2 regions of the Peribacillus aracenensis genome follow, and region 1 is predicted to be linked to the other one. Evidence: riboswitches for the same ligand, from Rfam matches in the RefSeq annotation. Region 1 holds a riboswitch; the other holds the start of a gene.
What was found. A riboswitch is a leader RNA that binds a small molecule or an ion and turns the genes downstream of it on or off. The one in region 1 is predicted to bind preQ1.
Positions count from the first base shown of each region.

Region 2: it holds a riboswitch for preQ1, as region 1 does, so the genes downstream of both, queF (preQ(1) synthase) here and N0M92_RS24450 (QueT transporter family protein) in region 1, are expected to answer to the same signal.

Region 1 covers NZ_JANZMJ010000035.1:48,100-56,363, reverse strand. The annotation lists gene N0M92_RS24475 (sigma-54-dependent transcriptional regulator) at 1-1,081, shown strand, start outside; gene adhP (alcohol dehydrogenase AdhP) at 1,124-2,137, opposite strand; gene N0M92_RS24465 (DUF3892 domain-containing protein) at 2,427-2,723, shown strand; gene N0M92_RS24460 (hypothetical protein) at 2,800-3,612, opposite strand; gene N0M92_RS24455 (YbaK/EbsC family protein) at 3,744-4,265, opposite strand; PreQ1 riboswitch class I at 4,436-4,480, shown strand; gene N0M92_RS24450 (QueT transporter family protein) at 4,487-4,972, shown strand; gene N0M92_RS24445 (TVP38/TMEM64 family protein) at 5,095-5,751, shown strand; gene N0M92_RS24440 (PAS domain-containing sensor histidine kinase) at 5,866-7,497, shown strand; gene N0M92_RS24435 (cadherin-like beta sandwich domain-containing protein) at 7,551-8,264, opposite strand, start outside.
Region 2 covers NZ_JANZMJ010000014.1:49,578-57,841, reverse strand. The annotation lists gene N0M92_RS15160 (ABC transporter ATP-binding protein) at 1-97, opposite strand, end outside; gene N0M92_RS15155 (nitroreductase family protein) at 544-1,104, shown strand; gene N0M92_RS15150 (aspartate kinase) at 1,791-3,137, opposite strand; gene queF (preQ(1) synthase) at 3,341-3,841, opposite strand; PreQ1 riboswitch class I at 3,946-3,991, opposite strand; gene N0M92_RS15140 (DMT family transporter) at 4,122-4,979, shown strand; gene N0M92_RS15135 (BA3454 family stress response protein) at 5,071-5,361, shown strand; gene N0M92_RS15130 (YfmQ family protein) at 5,689-6,144, opposite strand; gene qoxD (cytochrome aa3 quinol oxidase subunit IV) at 6,457-6,741, opposite strand; gene qoxC (cytochrome aa3 quinol oxidase subunit III) at 6,743-7,339, opposite strand; gene qoxB (cytochrome aa3 quinol oxidase subunit I) at 7,339-8,264, opposite strand, start outside.

The DNA.
Region 1 (8,264 bases):
CCTTTTAAATGAAAATGAAGATTTGAATCAGCATTTCATCCATAAACTGGCCGAGGATTCAGGACTCATTGTCGGCGAAAGTCCTTTAATGAAGAATTTGATTGAAACGTCTTTCAAGGTCGCCCAAAAATCCGTCAATGTATTGATCGAAGGAGAAACCGGAAGCGGTAAAGAAGTGCTTTCACGCTTCATTCACATTGCCAGCCCCCGAAACCATGAACCTTTTATCGGCATCAATTGTGGAGCGATCTCTGAATCCCTGCTTGAGAGCGAATTATTTGGTCATGAAAAGGGCGCTTTCACCGGAGCGACCCAGCTGCGAAAGGGTTTTTTCGAAATTGCCGGGAACGGGACGCTTTTTCTTGATGAAATTGCGGATGCGAGTCCCGCCATCCAGGTCAAATTGCTTCGAGTTTTGGAAACGAGGGAATTCATGCGGGTTGGCAGCAGCGGGACATTACGGACGAACGCCCGGTTAGTGGCAGCCTCCAATGAAAACCTACAGCAGGCAGTGGACAAAAATAAATTCCGGGAAGACCTATTTTACCGGCTGAACGTCGTGACTCTCGATATCCCGCCTTTAAGGAATCGAAAAGAGGATATTCCCTTGCTTGTCCGTCACTTGATTGAGAGGAATGGTCATGGAGATATCTCTTTTTCCAATGAAGCCATTGAAAAATTACAGCAATACAACTGGCCAGGCAACATACGCGAACTATCTAATGTGGTCATGCGCACATTAACTCTTGCAGACCATAAGTCGGTAATATCCGCAAATGATATCTCTCTCACTAACAGCCAGATCACGCCTGACAAAAACGTGTCCACTAATGGGACTCAGTCAACTGAAAACCTTCTTGAAGAATGGCGAAAAAGGCTAGTGGCCGACTTTAAAGAAAAGGATGAACTGATGCTTGAAGAAATACTTACGGAAATCAAACAGCTTCAATCCACAATTGGAAAGGAGCTCGTCATGCAGGCACTGCAAAAAACTTACGGCAACCGGAATGAGGCAGCCAAACGCTTGCAGATATCCATACGGAAATTACGTTATATATTAAATGAGAAGAACCAGACATAATAAAAAGGAGGATGCCCCGTTCCAGGACATCCTCCTCTGTTCCTATTCTAGCGTCAATACGATGCGTCCGTTGATTTCCCCCTTTTCCATCATTGAAAACACATCATTTATTTCATCAAGTTTCCTCGTCTCTATATTCGTTCTGACTTTACCCTCAGCCGCAAATTGAACGGCTTCCTGTAAATCTTTTCTCGTGCCGACGATTGACCCTTTTACAGTTACCCCATTTAGCACTGTATCAAAAATCGGGATTGGGAGTTCATCATTCGGCAATCCTACTACGACAAGTGTCCCGCCCCTCTTGACTGAACTGTAAGCCTGTTGGAAAGCTTTTTTCGTAACCGCTACAGAAATGGATGCCTGCACACCGCCAACTTTATCCTTTATAGCCTGAACAGGATCGGTCTTAAGCCCATTAACCGTATAATCCGCCCCAAGTTCAGTTGCCAGATCCAGCTTATCATCTTGAATATCGACAGCAATTACATTAAAGCCCATCGCTTTTGCATATTGCAGGGCAACATGTCCCAATCCGCCAATTCCATAAACCGCTACCCAATCGCCTGGTTTTGCTTCTGACACCTTTAGCGCTTTATAAGTCGTTACACCTGCACAGAAAATTGGTGAAATCTCCGCAAAGTCAAGCCCTTCTGGAACCTTCACCACATATTTGGCGGGTGCTTTACAATATTCCGCATATCCTCCGTCCACGGAATAGCCTGCATTCAATTGATCCAAGCAAAGCGTTTCCCTTCCGGTCAGGCAATATTCACAATCGCCACAGGCCGAATAAAGCCATGGGATCCCAACACGGTCACCTACTTTCAAGGAAGTTACGCCTTCTGCCACCTTTTCTATAATGCCCACACCCTCATGTCCGGGGATAAGCGGAAGCTTGGGTTTTACCGGCCAATCACCATGTACCGCATGCAAATCGGTATGACATACGCCACAGGCTTTAATTTTCACTAATATCTCACCATATTCCAACTCGGGGATGGGAACTTCTTTAATCTCAAGTTTTTGGTTAAATTCATTGACGACCGCCGCTTTCATTGTCTTGACCTTTTGTTTTTCATTTACAGTGCTTGCCCCTTGTTTTACATTCATGATTCATTTTCCTCCCTTAATCCAGTGGATATTATTTCTTGCTACTACTTACACCTGCTACTTACACAAGATGCAAGTGCCATGCCACTGCAAAAAAGCAAAAAGACAGCATTCACTTTAATAAAGTGCCGAAAAATCGGCCCATTTGGACGAATTAACGGCTCAAGTTGGACGAAATCCGGTTTGTATATTGCAGAAAAAATGGCTCACCCTATAAATAGGAGGTGTCTAAAACATGGACCAATTTGAAAAAGCCTATGAATCATATAAACAGCAGGGAACACCGCAAGCAAACCAAGCTGATTCAGCAGGAAAAGAAGAAATCATCGCTGTAAGGAAAAATGAAGAGGACAATATAATCGCCATCAAGACGAACTCCGGCCGCGAACTCGACTACCCCACAGCCCTTTCGGAAGCCAAAGCAGGCAACCTGGCCAATGTTGACGTCTTTCATAAATATGGACGTGACATATTGCGGAGTGAGCCCGATGGGATAAAAGAAAATAATCTGGATCAACTGCCGGAGTTTTAAGGGGGAGACTGCCCGATATGGGCAGTTTTTTCTATTTGGATGCGCTAAAAAAGAACCCGCATGATTAGCTGGATCCTTATTTTTCATACTGATAGGATTCAGAGATTTCGAGCAGTCGGCCACAGGACTCGACAACCTCGATGATTTCCATCCATGACATGTCCAGACCCAATTCATTAGCATGGGAAATCTTATCCCGTAATTTCCGGATGGCATTTGCATCCTTCTTCCCTTTACTTTTCGAAGGGATTTGGAAGAAGCGCCTCAAATCTTTATCTTTATGTATGATATCGAATTTATCACTGATTTGCAGGCACTCGATTATATTGATATCCTCGTTTTTATCGATTCTCCTTCTATATAATTCGGTTGCCTTTTCAAAACGGTCTTCGCTGATCATTGGATACCAGCTGCCATCGCCGAATCTATCCTGGATGATATCGCTCATCCTCATTTCCAATAAAGTAATGTATCCGAATATCAGCATCCTGATCGGAGGCTTTTGAAGGTCGGCATGGGTAATCAACTTTTTAATCGAATTATTCTCTAATACGAACACCCTTGTTTTATTCTTGAAAATCTGGAGAAGCTGGATCAAAGGGGTTGAATCCGAAACCATTTCCCTTGGTGAAAAGTTTCTCAAATATTCAGAAATGCTTCCATCACCGAGTTCTTCCCTTTCGATATACCCGATGATTTCCCCCTGATCTTGCACTGCCAATATATCAAAGTTCTTTTTTTCCAATGCTTTCTGGATATCCACTGCCAGATCGTTTTTATGGCAAAACTCAAGCTCCTGGGCAATGCTCTTAACCGTTATATTCTCTTCATAAAGAGTTTTAAGACTAAAATAGCAGTTATTGCCTTTTCTTTTGCTTTCATTTAACATCTTTCAACCTCCACTCAGGAACACTTTCCGCCCGATTTTCCGCTTAAATCATAGAAAATGTATGCCGCCGCCACTAAAATAAAGTCCACCGTAGTGGACTCAATACCATTCATGTGGATTTTATGAAACCATCAAAGGCCATTAACTGCATTGCCTACCGTCGTTTCCTCATTTTCCTTCTCTTCCCAACCTTTGCATACATCCACCCAATCCTTAGCACCTGAATATTCAAACAACTCAGCGAGTTTAAGTTCTATGGCAGAGTTCGCACTGCCGCATGCCGGGAACAATGTATCAAAGCGTTTCATCGATACATCAAGAAAAACAGCTAGATCATTTGCCAAACCAAACGGGCAAACCCCTCCGATGGCATGGCCGGTCTGTGCAAGCACTTCTTCAGGTGAAAGCATACGTGCTTTGAAACCGAACGTCTGACGAAATTTCTTATTATCCACTTTCGCGTCCCCTGCGGCAACAACCAAAATGGCTTTTTCACCTTCTCCCTTAAAGGAAAGAGTCTTAGCAATCCGCGCTGGGATAACACCGATGGTTTCCGCTGCTTCAATCACCGTAGCACTTGATGTTTCGAACTCCATTACATCGCCTTCCCGATCCCATTGTTTAAAATGGCTTTTGACACTCTCGATTGACATCCTATATTCACTCCTTTGAAGTACATATTGAAATAATATCATCCATCATTGCAATAAATCAAAATCCAATTGAGCTACTTCCCCTGCTTGAAAACTTATAAATTAAAACCATTCTTTACAAATTGACGAAACAAGCTTACATGGGATACTATTAAACATCGGGCAAACGCCTAAACGTGGTTCGTAACCATCCCACGATAAAAAACTAGGGAGAGAGTAAAATGAATGTTCGTACACTCGTAATAAGCGGGTTATTGGCTGCCTTGTATGTGGCGGTCTCATTGGTATTCCAACCAATATCATTTCAGATGTTCCAATTTCGTGTACCGGAAATATTGAATCATCTGATTGTATTCAATAAAAAGTATATCTACGGTATCGTCGGCGGAGTCTTCATATCGAATCTGCTCTTTTCCCCGATGGTGCCATATGACTTGATTTTCGGGGTGGGGCAATCTCTGCTCGCCTTGTTGCTTGTCATTTTTGTTTCTCGGTTCATAAAAGGCATTAAAGGACGGATGATCGCAACGATTATCTTTTTCACGTTCACAATGTTTTTAATTGCAATTGAGCTGAATCTTGCCCTGGGCTTCCCATTCTGGTTAAGCTGGATGACCACGGCTGTCGGTGAATTCGTTGTCCTCTTGATTGGAGCGCCAATCATTTATGGAATGAACAAAAGAATTCAGTTTGAAAAGTGGCTTTAATGGAATCTTCGTGTCTGAAACCCACTATAATGGAAAAGAGCTGTCTGCAATGATGCGGCAGCTCTTTTTTTCACCAATGAACTCGAAAATGATAAACTACTAGTAAGAATGGTGGTGGCCCTTTGAAAAAAATCCTGACCATAATCGGTCTATTGGTAATCGCAATATTTATTTTCTATAATGCAGAGTTATTCACTTTGGTTTGGAAAAGTGATCTGGATTCTGTTATTGGCATTTTGAAGGAAAACCTTTTGCTTACATTTATTGTGACATTCGTATTGATGTTTGTACAAAATTCTTTTACAATCATCCCCTTAATTTTGCTCCTGACCATCAATGTCACGATATTCGGATTCATATATGGATATCTATGGAGTTGGTTTACAAGCGTTGTTGCCTCAGGTTTCATTTTTTATGCAGCAAGAAACTGGTTTCAGGAACTTCTCATAAAGAAAATTAGCGAAAAATGGCAAGAAACTGTTGTAGAGCATGGCTTCATGTACGTTTTTACAGGCAGGATTTTCCCTCTGATCCCAACAAGCTTAATTAACTTGGTAGCTGGTGTCAGCACCGTCACTTTCAAGGATTTTTTATTAGCGACGGCACTTGGTAACCTTATTTACTTTTTCTTCCTTTCGCTCATTCCATATGGACTGTTATCTGTTGAAATGAACCAATATACGCTAGCAGCACTCGCACTCGTCCTCTTACTATTTTTCATTATCTATAAGCGTGCAAAAAAGAAAAGGAAACAAACCTTTTTCAGAAAAAACAGGTGACCACTTTGATCCTGTTTTTTTATTTAGGAATCTGCATATATTTTTTTCCGATAGTTTGTTAAAATGTGTATGTAATTTTACCTTAGAAATGTCTTAAAATCAGGGAGAATCTCCATGTCCAAACGCTCCATCTTAGCAATATATATCCTATCCGGGATTCTTACACTAGTCGTGTTCGACTATTTTTTAACTACAAATATCCAAAACAAAGAGGTCTTCATTCAACTTCAAAGAGCGGAAGGATTTGTTTTCCTTTTATCAATAGGCTTGGTTTTATATCTTTATTTAGCTAAAAGGGAAGAATTCAAGCAATTAAAAGAAGCTGAGCAACGTCGGCGGACACTCATCAATTCAATGGTGGATTTCGTTAACTTCAAGGATGGTGATGGCCGTTGGCTTGAATCCAATACCTTCGGCCTGCAATTATTTCAATTGGAGCATGTAGACTATAAGGGAAAAAGAGACAGCGAGCTCGCGGAATACTCAGAATTTTATAAAGAGTCGTTGATCTACTGTGAAGTATCCGATGAAGAAACTTGGGTAAAAGGGGAAATCACAAGGTGTGAGGAAATCGTCCCTCTTCCCGATGGCAATCACAAGACCTTTGATACGATCAAGGTTCCTCTGTTCAATGAGGATGGTTCACGAAAAGGCTTAGTCGTCATTGGCAGGGATATTTCTGAAAGAGTAGTCGCGGAGAATCAATTATTCGATAGTGAACAACGCTATAAATCATTGTTTGAACACAACCCTTATCCAATGCTGATGCTTGATTTAAACGGAATGATCACGACCGTTAATCCAAGGTTTGAAACTGTAACAGGCTTTCAACAGGAAGAAATACATGGAGCCTCATTCATTAATTTGAACTTCTCAGCAGAAGACGCGGAATTGATCCGTACATCTTGCCAATATGTCCTGGAAAACCAAAAGGGGATAAAAAAAGGGAAAGATATAGAATTCCTGACGAAGTACGGAAAGTCCATCTTACTTTCTTGTTCGTTTGTCCCGATGATGGTTGGAGAGGATTTAGTAGGAATCATTACTTATGCTAAAGAAGTCACTCAAATTCGGGAAACCGAAGCACGATTAAGAAGAACTGAAAAATTATCGATAGTCGGCGAACTTGCCGCAAGTGTGGCCCACGAGGTACGAAACCCGCTGACTTCTTTAAAAGGTTTCGTCCAGCTGCTTAAAAAGAGCGACCATCCCTATGAACAATACTACACGATCATGTTAAGTGAATTGGACCGGATCAATCTTATTGTAAGCGAGTTACTCGTTCTGGCAAAACCACAGGAACTTCCATTCAGCAAACATCAAATCATCGACCTGATGAATGATGTCAAAACCTTGTTGAAACCAGAGGCGGACTCGTACCCCACCCAAATATCAATATCTGTTAAAAACGAAATACCGCTTCTATTATGTGAGGGAAACCAATTAAAACAAGTATTCATAAACATGCTCAAGAATTCAATGGAGGCATCCGCCGATCACATTTGGATTGATTTTGAACGCATCGACAATAACCTTTCCATTACCATCAAAGATAATGGAAGCGGAATTGAAAAAAAACGGATAAAGCATCTTGGCGAACCTTTCTATTCTTCTAAAGAAAAAGGAACCGGATTAGGACTGACAGTCAGTTGCCGAATCATTGAGGCGCATCGGGGAAAGGTCCACTTTAACAGCGAACTAAACCATGGAACCGAGGTCCAAATCATTTTGCCCATAAAAGTATAAATCCAAGGACAAGCCTAAACCTTGTCCTTTTTTTGCAGGATTCAGACCCATCCCTATTTAATCAAGGAGGTGAAGAAATCCTTTATATTCCCAAAGAATGACCCGGTCCCAACAGGTTGTTTGCGATCAATTTGGCCTCCAGTATTATTGTATGTATCTCCCTCCGACTTGCCGGCTGTACTCATCTGCGCTGCCTCAACGCCCACCTCTTTTGTTATGACATCATCCACGGTTTCTTCCTCATCCATCTCCACATCCATATCCTTTTCGAAAACAAGGACGTAAGTACGGCGCTCCCCATCCTTTGAAACGGTAACGGAAATGGCCGTTTTCGCTTTATCCTTGATCTTCACTTTTTTACTGCTCTCACCATCATATTCAATCGTTGCTCCGCTGGCATTTGCCGTTGCATTCATTTCGACTGAAGAAATATCATGATCGACCTCGATATGATAGGTATGCTCATTAGATTCAAAAGCTTTGTTCCATACTCCTGATGATACAGTCAAATTGTTTAACACTGGTGCATTATTGCCCTCATCACCTAAGGGATCTGCTGACGTTCCCTTCTCTCTAGAATCCGTTTTCGCTTTTTCTGTTGAAATGCTTTCAAGTTGCTGTGCTTGGCTGACACCACTGCTTGGTTTTAGATTATTGGTGGATTCCGTTGATGTTAAAGATGATTTATTTCCCTTATCGGAGGATGGTTGAGTTTTACCCGTTCCTGTTGAGGGCTCCTGTTGAACTTCACCCGCTTTAGGTGCAGT
Region 2 (8,264 bases), on a different contig from region 1:
GCTGTAACAGCTCTACCCCGAGCTCGACAATCATTAAGGATAAAGCAAGAATGATCAAAAGCCAGTATGGCTTAAGAAATGAGGACAAATTTTTCATCTATGACACCCTTCGATTCTTCATATGTAGATAGCATCTTTTCATCCTCTCATTATACATTTTTATACAGATTTTTTAAAAGAGTTTAACTATAATAAAGGATTGGTAAATATGTTGAATTTTTTTATAAATACCCTTGACAAATTATACGAAATAAGCGAAAATTCTAATTGATAATGATTTTCAATTTCATTATCGATCTCTGAAATTTGATAAGCATTACGATATTCTCTTATCGTACCCTTTTGATATTGTACATAGCTACAATGTCGCCCCGGCTTCTCTGTGCCTAGTAAAATTATATGCTCATTAGCGAATGCAAGTCACTAGAATATTGCCCCCTCTTTATTCAAGTAATTTATTCACGTTGGAAGCATATTAGGCAGCCGGGGATTATTTTTTTAAACTATTAAACTTACATATATGATTAAAGGAGCAGGATGATCATGAAACTAGAAGATATCATTAAAGAGCGGCGCAGCATCAAACGATTTAAGGACATTCCTGTTCCTATTGATACCATCCAATCATTATTGGGAACTGCGACATGGGCACCGAACCATAAAATGACCCAACCATGGCGCTTCGTCGTGGTGCATGGTGATAGCCGTTTAAAACTCGCGGAAGCAACCAGTGCATTCATGGCCGGCAAAGAGAAGGACCCTGAAAAGAAAAAAAACGCCGGACAGCGAGGATATAATAAACTTATAGGTGTACCGATGTTTGTCGCGGTGATCATGGAAGAGAATCCGAATCCCATGACACGTGAAGAAGATTATGCGGCCACTAGTGCCTTGATCCAGAATTTCAGTCTGCTGGCCTGGGAACAAGGAATCGGGATGATATGGGAAACATACGGCATGATACACAGCATGGAGTTCCGTGAAGCTTTAGGCGTGAAACCAGGAGAGAAGATCGTCGGCAGCCTTCACGTCGGCTATCCCGATATGATCCCCACTCCACGTCCAAGGAAAGAGATCGATCAAATACTGACCATCTTGGACTAATATAAAAGAAAAACCACCAATCCTCAATTGGAGGGTCAGACTGTAGACAAACTCTCGATGAAAATCGAGTTTGTCTACAGTTTTTTTATGGCTTTTACAATTTGACGGTTGTAACGTAGGGCTCTCGATTTCCGCGGGCATTCCGGGAGCCCCCGGCTTACGCCTGCGGTGTCTTCCCTAGCAACCTTACACTCCAATCCACTTTGTTTTAATATAAAGATAGAACTCATTCCTACATTCTTTTATTATATAGAAGTATTAAACTTGAGGTGATAAGGCTGCTTTCTAAACATGATGCTATTCAGCAAGATCAACTCGAATTGATTATTTTAAATCAATTCGTGCCAGTGAATCATTTTGCTCGTAAACTTGATGCTGCCATGACATCTCTTTCATTTATGATTTGGTGAAAGTGATGTATTCAGAGGTTGGACGCCCCCTTTTTATCCGTTTCAAGAGCATCAACTCCATTCTCCTCCAATTGCTTTAGCCACTTGACAAATGGGCATTAAATTAAGACAGACAGCCTGATCCCTACAGCGTATCTGTTAGCTTGGAATGATTACCCCCAAACAGTCATTGTCACTATCATAAAGAACCCGATGAAAAATCCAGCGTTTTGTATAGTGACTAAAAGATTAATCACAAAAACCCCCTTCTAAAAGGAGGTCTTTGAACTATTATTCTCAAAAGAACTCGTGATATAATGCCTGAATTGCCGTCTCTTCGTTATGCCCTTTCACACCGAACATCATGCTTACCTCCGAAGAGCCTTGATTGATCATCTCAATATTCACCTTCGCTTCGGCCAAGGCTTTTGACGCTCTTGCCGTTGTACCGACATTATGGCGCATTCCTTCCCCTACAACCATGATCAAGGCAAGATCATGCTCCACATTCACTTCATCAGCATGAAGCTCTTTCTTGATTCGTGAAATGATTTTCTTCTCGGCTTCACCCTTCATCTGGTCCTGCCTTAGAATAAGCGTCACATCATCGATACCTGATGGAATATGTTCATATGAAACTCCATAATCTTCGAGGATGTGCAGCAGTTTCCGGCCAAAACCAACTTCCCTGTTCATCAAATATTTGCTAATGTAAATGCTGCAAAATCCTTTATCACTTGCAATGCCAATAACCGGCCCATTCTTATTATCCCGTGTACTTACAATGCGGGTCCCTTGTGCAGCCGGATTGTTCGTATTCTGGATATGGACAGGTATTCCCGCTCGGAATGCTGGAATCAGCGCCTCATCATGAAATACCGAGAAACCTGCATAAGAAAGTTCACGCATTTCACGATAAGTTAATTCCCGGATTCCCTTTGGATTGGAAACCACATTTGGATTCACCGCATAAACGGCATCCACGTCCGTAAAGTTCTCATACAAATCAGCTTTGACCCCATTCGCAAGAATCGAACCCGTAATATCGGAACCGCTTCTTGAGAAGGTTAAAACATCACCATCTAACGTATAACCGAAGAACCCTGGGAATATTACGATTCCAGGCTCATCACGCAGAGCATATAATCGATCATAAGATTCTGGCAGCACCTTGGTAAATCCACCTTCATCCGTTACGATCAAGCCAGCCTTTTTCGGATTTATATACTGCGCCTCTACTCCAAGGCTTTGGAAATAACCTGCGACCAGCTTTGCATTATTATCCTCGCCACTTGCCTTCAAAGTATCCAAATAGCGCTTCGGGTTAGTTTGGTCTGCATGCAACAGCGCCATTAAATTTTCGCGGATCCCAGTGACGACACTCTCGGATATATCCAGTTCTTCAGCAATGCTCGCATAGCGGGATACGACATCCTCTATCAAATGCTCTCCGTTATCCCCGCGCAGCTGCTGTTCAGCAGCTTCAATCAATAAATCCGTCACCTTTATATCATCGGAATTGCGTTTCCCTGGAGCCGAAACGACTACAATCTTCCTCTCTGGATCAGAAACAACAATTTCGAATACCTTTCTCAACTGTTCACCTGACGCAAGTGAACTTCCACCAAACTTTGCAACTTTCATCTCGACAACCCCTATTTTCGTAAATATTCTGTCAAAATTATCTCTCCCTATTATTACGCTTTTTCTCGAAACAATCAAGTGGAAATTCCATTACTGAAGGACAAATGTATTTTTAAAAAGGACAAAACAACAAGACCACTAATCGATAATAGCTAAAAAACTAAAAAAGACAACGGGCATTTGCCCATTGTCTCTCCTATTCTTTAGCGATTATCCACGGTTTCAGGATATAAGTCATGGTTCATCAAGCGGTAATCCGCCATTTCCTCATACTTCGTACCTGGTTTCCCATAATTCGTGTAAGGGTCGATGGAGATTCCGCCCCTAGGTGTAAACTTGCCCCAGACTTCAATATATTTAGGATCCATCAATTCGATTAAATCATTCATGATGATGTTCATGCAGTCTTCATGGAAATCACCGTGATTGCGGAAGCTGAATAAATAAAGTTTCAATGATTTGCTTTCCACCATTTTCACACTTGGAATATAGCTTATGTAAATGGTCGCAAAGTCCGGCTGGCCCGTTATCGGACATAAGCTAGTGAATTCCGGGCAATTGAATTTGACGAAATAATCCCGGTTCGGATGTTTGTTATCGAATGACTCAAGGATTTCAGGCGCATAGTCGAATGTATATTTTGTTCCTTGATTCCCAAGCAGTGTGATATCTTTTTTTAACTCTTCTTCTTTTCTTCCAGACATTAAAAGTCCTCCTAATCCCACGTTTCAGGGAGATTCATAAAATGGGCCTCTATATAACAAAAACCATATCTCCTCAAAGATATGGTTGATTCGCGAAAAATATCAAAGCCATAGTTTTTTTAAGAGGGTGATGCTATGAACCTCTCCCGTTTATCGGGAAATATTTTAAAATTGTCATAGTAAATATAGAAAAAAATATCTAATCTGTCAATCATACTTTTAAAATTTGGTTTGATTCCTGCATGCATTCGGCTTAAAATGTAGAAGAAGTTTATCCTACATGAAGGAAGAGATTACGTCAATGTGGATTTTTGCAGCCCTCATCACTAGTTTATGTTTTGGAATCAATAACAGCATTTTTAAATGGAGTAGCGGAAAGGGTTACTCAAAAGTACATATCCAATTCTTCTTTTATTTTTCAGCTTTTATTTTGGCCATATCTTATGGAGTATCTGTGGATGGTTTACAGTTTAACTGGCTGTCCATCATGCTTGGTGGAGCCATTGGGGTACTGAACGCTAATGGTAATATCCAGATGGCAAGCGCCTTTGAAAAAGGACCGGCAAGCTTGACATCTCCTTTAATCGCAGCGAATGCAATATTCCCCATTCTCTGTGCAGCTTTAATTTTTCACGAACATATTTCTACTTTGCAGTGGAGTGGAATCGTCTGCATGTTTCTCGCTACATTAGTCATTCAGTATACACCTAATGCTAAAGGCAACCATCAATATGTCCCATGGATGATGCACACATTATTATCCATTTTATCTTTTGGTGTGCTAGGCATTCTTATGACGACATCAACACGTCTTCATTTAAATTCCCTTGATATTCTGGTATCAATGTACGGAGGCGGAACTCTTTATCTTCTTTCGGCTCTGGCCTTTAAAAAGGAAAAAATCAAGCTAAAGGAAATCAAAATCGGTTCCTTGGTAGGCCTTTTAAGCACTATAGGCTATGGATGTTATTTCTTTGCGTTGAACACTGGCATCGCAAGCATCATCTTCCCTGTCGTCAGCCTGAACTGTTTAGTTGTCGTATTCGCAGGATGTTATTTATTCAAGGAAAAACTAAAAAACTATCAAGTTGCCGGCGTACTTGCAGCATTAATCGGCATTATCTTGACTAAAATATGAATATAGTTCATTTACAAAGACGACCTGGCTGCTACGAGTACAAGCCAGGTCGTTTTTTTATTGTGCCGGGAAATAGGGTGGTCAAAAAAAAGTGTTGACACGCTCCCTGAAATATCAGATAATTTTGAATATTAATTCTTTATGTTTTACTACTTTTGAAATGTTTGAAAAATCCTCTGTCACGGGTATTAAAGAAATAGGTACAACCACCCCATTTAATTCTGAATTAGGAAAGGAAAGATGCATAATGGTAAAAGTTACGGTAACGGTTGATTTTCAAGGAAAATCTTATCAAACTAACGTCCTTACTAAACCGGATACAGATCATGAAGTAATTTTACAACAAGCGCTTCATCAAGTTGAAAAACAATGGAAAGCATAAAAAGGCAGGCATCGCAATAGATACCTGCTTTTTTATTACCATTTAAATAATTTCATATGCACGATGAAAGAACCTCTTACAGTAATTCCCTCTCTTTTAATTGCATTTTCCAAAAGAAACTAAAATTAAGATGTCAGTTTGTGTACTAGATTTTTAATAAAATTCATTAAAAACCGGTCTCAGTCTGTAGACAAAAGGGTTCTATATTAAGTTAATTGAAACGCAGGGTACGAGACTCCTGCGTGAAAAGCGAGTCCCTGGAGTGGAAATTAACGGTTAAATTGTCTACAGTCTAAGACGGTCCTTAAAGAGACCGTCATTTTTTTATTAAACTAATTTACTTATTAATGGCACGGAACGCTCTTGGAGGCTATCTGAAAGAAGACTATAAGAAATGACTTTCTTCTTGTACTGTTTGACTACATCGACGTGGTCATTGTAAATGTATACAAATAACCTAACATCCTTTTTGCTTCTTTTAGTATCAATGACCAATGGAATCCCACTGTTCTCTGGGTGTAAAAACAATTGCTCGTTCCCTGGGAATATATGATTTTTTTTCAAAAATCTAGCGTTATTAAAATAACTAATGACTTGAATTTTTTCTATACCTTCCAAACGTTTTCCGTCAAAGGTTACGATCGCATTCTCGCCACTAATTTCTGAGTGCATTTTAAATTTGCTGATAATCCAATTAACTGCATCGGTTGGAAGGCAGGAAACCAATATTTTTAACAAACTTAAGATAATGGTCAAAATCAAGACCGGCAATGTCAATTTCATCATCTCCGCCGCGTTTATAAATGCGTATATCGCTTATTGTATCAAAAGGTCCGACAGCTTTTCTTAGAAAATGTGTACGTTCTATTAACGTTACTTCTGTAAAACATTTTTACTTGAACGCACGGCCAAACTTCGATAGGGACAATTATCCGTTTATACATATAATGTTCCGAAATGGTCATACTAAACAAAATGGGTTCATCAACATCTTAAAAGTATGAAGTGGATAAAGCCGTATATGAAATTCTACTTACTACTTTTAAATACAAAAAAACCGGGCGTCATCAAGACGCCCGGTTTTTCCGGAATGGATTATTGATATCCCCAAACCATTGTTAGCAATGTACCGAAAATTGTAACCAATGCAACGAACAATCCGTAATAAACGTTTGTGTAAATCGATGCTTTATCTTCAGACTCTCCTGCATGCATGAACATAACAAATTGAAGTGCAGCTTGCATGAAAGCTGTAACAAGTAGGATGATCACAGCCATTTTAAGTGAGAGATCAAACACAATAACTGATAGTGCGACCAAAGTCAGGACTAGCGAAAAGGCAAATCCCATAACTTGGCCCCGTGGGAATAATTCTTTCATATTACATCATTCCTTTCAGATAGACGAAACTGAAGATGAAAATCCAGACAACGTCCAAGAAATGCCAGTAAAGTGAAAAGATGAAAGCCTTGTTTGTTGTCTGTGGAGTCATACCGCGCTTTTTAATCTGCATGACGATGAAGGTTCCCCAGAATAAACCAAGTGTAACGTGAGCTCCATGCGTACCTAGTAATGTGAACAAACTAGATAAGAAAGCACTTGTTTGAATCGTTGCTCCTTCATGTACATACTCCACGAATTCATAAATTTCGACTCCTAAGAAGCCTAAACCAAGAATAAGGGTGATAATGAAGAAACCAATCGTTGCTTTCTGCCTGCCAAGTCTCATTGCATTGATTCCAAGACCTATGGTAAAACTACTAGTTAATAGAAAGATTGTTTGAAACATTAATGTAGGGACTTTAAAAAGATGTTCCCCTGTTGGACCATTTCCAGTACCATCAACTAAGACAAAATAAGTGGCGAACAGTGTAGCGAAAAGAGCTATTTCTGCTCCTAGGAAAATCCAGAACCCAAAAATCTTTAAGCGATTTTCTTCCGTGCTATATTCTAGTGGCAGCGAGTTATCTATTTTCATTACTTAGCACCTCGCAATTTATTTTCAGTTTCTTCGATCTCTTCAACAGAGATATAACGTCCGTGATCTTTTTCGAATGAACGGTGAATCATACAAGCAAAGATACCGATCGTTGCAATGATTGCAATGATCCACATGCTGAATACCAATGCAAAGCCCCAAACGAAGAAGATACAGCTCATGATAAACGGCACGCCACTGTTATTTGGCATATGAATCTTTTCTACTTTACCGCCAAATAATTTGAAGCCTTTTTTCTTTGAATCCCAGAATGCTTCTGTAGAATCAACTGTTGGTACAATTGCAAAGTTATATTCAGGGATTGGTGTATGTGTAGCCCACTCTAGAGAACGTGCATCCCATGGATCGTTCGAGATATTTCTTGATGCATAACGAGTACTCCAATAGATATTGTACACAATAAGTGCAAAACCTATTGCTAAACCAATCGCTCCAACGAAAGAGAGCATATTCAATGGACCATACCCTGTTGATTCAGAGTACGTATACATACGACGTGCCTGCCCATCTAAACCAGTGATGAACATCGGGAAGAATGTTACATTAAAGCCGATTGTAATGAACCAGAACGACCATTTTCCAATTTTTTCGCTCAACATGAAACCGAACATTTTTGGCCACCAGTACGTAAAACCGGCAAGTACGGCAAATACAGTACCAGGGATTAAAACGTAGTGGAAGTGAGCTACTAAGAACATTGTATTATGGTATTGGTAGTCAGCACTTGCCATGGCAAGCATTACCCCTGTTACCCCACCGAGAGTGAAAATCGGAATGAAGGCTAAAGAGTATAGCATTGGAACGGTAAATACGATTTTACCTTTCCAAAGTGTGAACAACCAGTTGAAGATCTTAACACCAGTCGGGACGGCAATTGCCATCGTGGTAACCGAGAAGATACCAT